Regions from separate parts of the Neobacillus canaveralius genome, predicted to be linked through region 1. Evidence: riboswitches for the same ligand, from Rfam matches in the RefSeq annotation. Region 1 holds a riboswitch; the other holds the start of a gene.
What was found. A riboswitch is a leader RNA that binds a small molecule or an ion and turns the genes downstream of it on or off. The one in region 1 is predicted to bind FMN.
Positions count from the first base shown of each region.

Region 2: linked by a shared signal. The riboswitch ahead of ABC255_RS09375 (ECF transporter S component) and the one ahead of ribE (riboflavin synthase) in region 1 are both predicted to bind FMN.

Region 1 is NZ_JBDFLL010000001.1:3,722,596-3,724,802, reverse strand. It holds gene ABC255_RS18685 (GyrI-like domain-containing protein) at 15-485, shown strand; FMN riboswitch at 579-725, shown strand; gene ribE (riboflavin synthase) at 900-1,559, shown strand; gene ribB (3,4-dihydroxy-2-butanone-4-phosphate synthase) at 1,585-2,207, shown strand, end outside.
Region 2 is NZ_JBDFLL010000001.1:1,865,932-1,868,138, forward strand. It holds gene ABC255_RS09370 (peptidoglycan DD-metalloendopeptidase family protein) at 47-769, shown strand; FMN riboswitch at 863-997, shown strand; gene ABC255_RS09375 (ECF transporter S component) at 1,166-1,735, shown strand; gene ABC255_RS09380 (ferredoxin) at 1,844-2,092, opposite strand.

The DNA of each region.
Region 1 (2,207 bases):
GAGGAGTGATATGTTTGGATATCCAAGTGCTTGAAAAAGAAGAAATGAAGGTAGTTGGAATTTCATGGAGCGGCACCTATTCACAACTGAATACCATTCCTGAATTATTTGATGTTATGAAAGAGCGGATTGATGAGGTACCGAATCAAACAAATACTTCCATCTTAATTGCTCCCTTCCATAGCAGAGAAACGGAATTAACCTATTATGTAACAACACCAGTTGAAAAGCTGGAAAATGTCCCAGAGGGAATGGTAGGGTTTACGATTCCTCGTAAAAATTATGTTTGTACTTCGCATAAAGGGAGTCTGGAGGAAGTAGAAAATACATATAAGAAGACGTTAGTGTGGATGCAAGAGTATGGCTATGATTTGGATGAGTATGCCCTAAGTTTAGAAGTCTTTAATCAAAAAGATCTTGATAACGATGGTAGTATTCAATTTGAGTTATATCTGCCTGTAAAAACCTATGGAAGCGATTATTAAATATGATCTGAAGGAGAAGATTTTGAGTACTTCTTCTTTTTTTTAGCAATTATCACAATTATTAGGTATACTAGTAATAATCATATAGTTGAATAATTCCTTCGGGGTCAGGTGAAATTCCTAACCGGCGGTGATGAAGCATTGCTTCTTAGTCCGTGACCCGGTTAAACGAAAGTTTAAGCGGTGGATCTGGTGAAACTCCAGAGCCGACAGTTAAAGTCTGGATGGGAGAAGGAAAAAATCCGGTTTAGCCAAGGGTGAAGTCTACCCTTTTTTAAGCCCTATTTTCTTATTGCCTTTTTCCAAGGACCCTGAAGTGTTTCATATCTTCAGGGTCCTTTTTCTTCTTTTATGATAGTAAGTATGAAAAAATTTGCTTGATCTTGCAAAAAATAGGGAAGGAGAACAAAAGCTATGTTTACCGGCATTATTGAAGAATTAGGAGTAGTAGCGAATATCAAGCGAAGCGGGGAGTCTTTTGTTTTAACAATTGACGCCAAAAAAATTCTTAAGGATGTTCATCTTGGCGACAGTATCTCGGTAAACGGTGTTTGTCTTACTGTAACTGGGTTTACTAACAGCCAGTTTACCGTAGATGTTATGCCAGAAACCGTTAAGGCTTCAAGCTTACAGTCTTTGAAGCGCGGCTCTAAAGTAAACTTAGAAAGAGCAATGGCAGCTGGCGGGAGATTTGGCGGTCACTTTGTTTCCGGTCACATCGATGGAACAGGTGTGATAAAAACTAAAAGGCCTGTTGAAAATGCCGTTTACTATGAAATTGAGGCCTCCCAAGAAATCTTAAAGTATGTAATCGAAAGAGGTTCCATTGCTGTTGATGGGACCAGCCTTACAGTATTTGGTGTAACAGATAATGATTTTACTCTATCACTTATCCCCCATACCTTGACTGAAAGTATCATTGGCCTTAAAGAATCAGGTGATATTGTCAATTTAGAATGCGACATGATTGGAAAGTATGTGGGGCATTTTTTAACGAGTAGACAAAATACAGGAAATAAAAAAAATCAAGCCGGTATTAGTGCGAGCTTTTTGGAAGAGAATGGATTTGCTTAAGTACATATGAAAGGAGAGATTACACGTGTTCGATAAAATTGAAGATGCCATAATTGATTTGCAAAATGGAAAAGTTATCATTGTTTGTGATGACGAGGACAGAGAAAATGAAGGTGATTTTGTCTCAATTGCTGAAAAAACCACACCAGAGGTAATCAATTTAATGGCTACGCATGGTAGGGGCTTAATCTGTGTTCCTATTGATGAGGAATTAGCACAGAAATTAGAACTTTTTCCAATGGTCGCAAACAATACGGATTCACATGGTACGGCATTTACCGTTAGTATTGACCATAAATTTACAACGACAGGGATATCAGCATTTGAGCGTTCTGCAACGGTACTAAGTATGCTCGATCCTGAATCAAAGCCTTCTGATTTCAAGCGGCCAGGGCATGTTTTCCCTTTGGTGGCCAAAAAAGGAGGAGTCTTAAGGAGAACCGGACATACTGAAGCGGCAGTGGATTTAGCAAGACTATGCGGCTCAAAGCCTGCTGGAGTCATTTGTGAAATTATGAATGAGGATGGAACCATGGCACGTGTTCCGGAGCTGCGGAAAATTGCTGATGAACTTGACGTCAAATTGATCACGATTAAAGATTTGATTGAGTATCGCAATAAAAAAGACAAGCTGGTCAAACGTGAAGT
Region 2 (2,207 bases), 1.9 Mb from region 1:
TATGGTTTGTGGAGGAGAGGATAAGATTAAGGAGGAAAATAATTAAATGCGAGACTACATAAGGCGGCTTTTAATTGCCGCAATTATGGCGCTTTGTGTCAGTTTATTATTTTTAGGAGGTAAACAGACTGAAGCGAGTATGCAGGATTCACAAGAAATAAAAGCTGGATGGATATGGCCAACGGATGGTGTCGTATCTGATACATATGGGACAAGGCATGGAACACATAAAGGAATAGATATAGCTGGGAGCCTTAATTCACCAATAGTTGCTGTAGAGGATGGCGTAGTAGGTAAATCCTATTATTCAGAAACGTATGGGAATGTTATCTTTATTAAACACCCAAATAATTTTGTTACCGTATATGCTCACTTAAATAATCGACTTGTAAATGAGGGACAAGAGATTAAACAGGGCCATAGAATTGGAACCATGGGAAGAACGGGTGAATCTACAGGTGTTCATCTCCATTTTGAGAGTCATCAAATTGAATGGACGTATGATAAGAAAAATGCTATTGACCCTGAAAGATTGCTTGGGAAGGCTGAGGTAGGTGTGGCAGTTAAAGGTGGAATGGAAGGTACTGCTGAGAGTCTAGCAGCCAGTACAAATGTGAGAGGTGACAATGCACATTATATTGTACAAGCAGGGGACACCTTATCATCCATTGCTTTGAAAAGCAATTTATCAGTTGCAAAACTTAAAGAAGTCAACCAGTTAAAATCTGACCTCATCTTGCCTGAACAGGTTTTAGTAATCCAGAACTAATAAATAAATTGCGCTAACCGTCACAATTGGTTAGTGCTTTTTTCTTTTCAAAATTGATTAATATTAGTATAATTAAAAAGTAATTAAATATCGATCTATCTTCGGGGCAGGGTGAAATTCCCGATCGGCGGTATTAGAGTATTAACTCTCTTGAGCCCGCGAGCCTTTATGGCAGGATTTGGTGTGATTCCAAAGCCGACAGTATAGTCTGGATGGGAGAAGATGGAGGTTCTTGCGACGTTCAAAAAATGCTGTTATACTGAACGTTTATTAAGAGTGCCTTTGTAAACTCCCTCAAGATTATTTTCTTGAGGTTTTTTATTTTACTGGGACACCTTAAAAGCAGCACGAACCTCTCTTCCTAACTTGATGGATCAAAAAGGAGAGAGGAAAAGAATGAAGAAAAAAATGAGTGTCAAAGCAATTGTTTCAATTGGAATGCTGAGCAGTATCGCATATCTTTTAATGCTGATAAACTTCCCGCTTCCGCCATTTCCAAATTTCTTATTTATTGATTTCAGCGATATCCCAGCATTAATCGCAGCTTTAATTTTTGGACCTGTGGCAGGAATATTAGTTGAGTTTTTCAAGAACGCACTGAATTATATTGCAACTGGAAGTGCAACTGGAATTCCAGTTGGCCATATTGCTAATTTCCTTGCGGGTATTCTATTTGTATTACCAACCTACTATGTATACAACAAGATGAGAACCCGAAAAGGAATGACAATCGCACTGATTGCAGGGACCCTTATTATGGCGGTAATGATGAGCATTTTAAACTACTTATTTATTTTACCGGCATATACCTCGCTGTTGAAGTTTCCTGACATGCGAAATTTAGTGGTACCGGCGATTTTACCATTTAATATCATTAAAGGCATAATCATGTCTTCTATATTTATGCTGCTATTCATCAGAATGCAGTCATGGATTAATAAATTAACAATTGTAAAAAGTGCTTAAAAGCAAAGAAACCAAGTGCATGCTTGGTTTCTTTTTTTTGCTAAGAAAAAATAACCCCCGTCAAAGGTGACGAGGGTAGCAGCTTAACAATATTTTAATGACAAAATATTATTCGAATTTAGTTGGATTGCCGTCAAATGACTCGTCAGCAACTTTAATTGAATCAGTTGGACAGCCTTCAAAAGCATCCATCATGTCATCAATTAATACATCAGGGATTTCAACAATACCCTCGTTATCATCAAGAGTTACAAATGCAATGCCCTCATCATCATAATCGTAAATGTCTGGTGCTGCTGCTCCACATGCTCCGCATGCAATGCAAGTTTCTTTGTCAACAATCGTGTACTTTGCCATGAAAAAAAAACCTCCCAATAAAATAACTTACTCATTCCATATTAAATGGAAACGCATTACTCATTCCTATTGTAAAACTCTGTGTGTAACTTTTCAATAGAAAAATGCTATATAG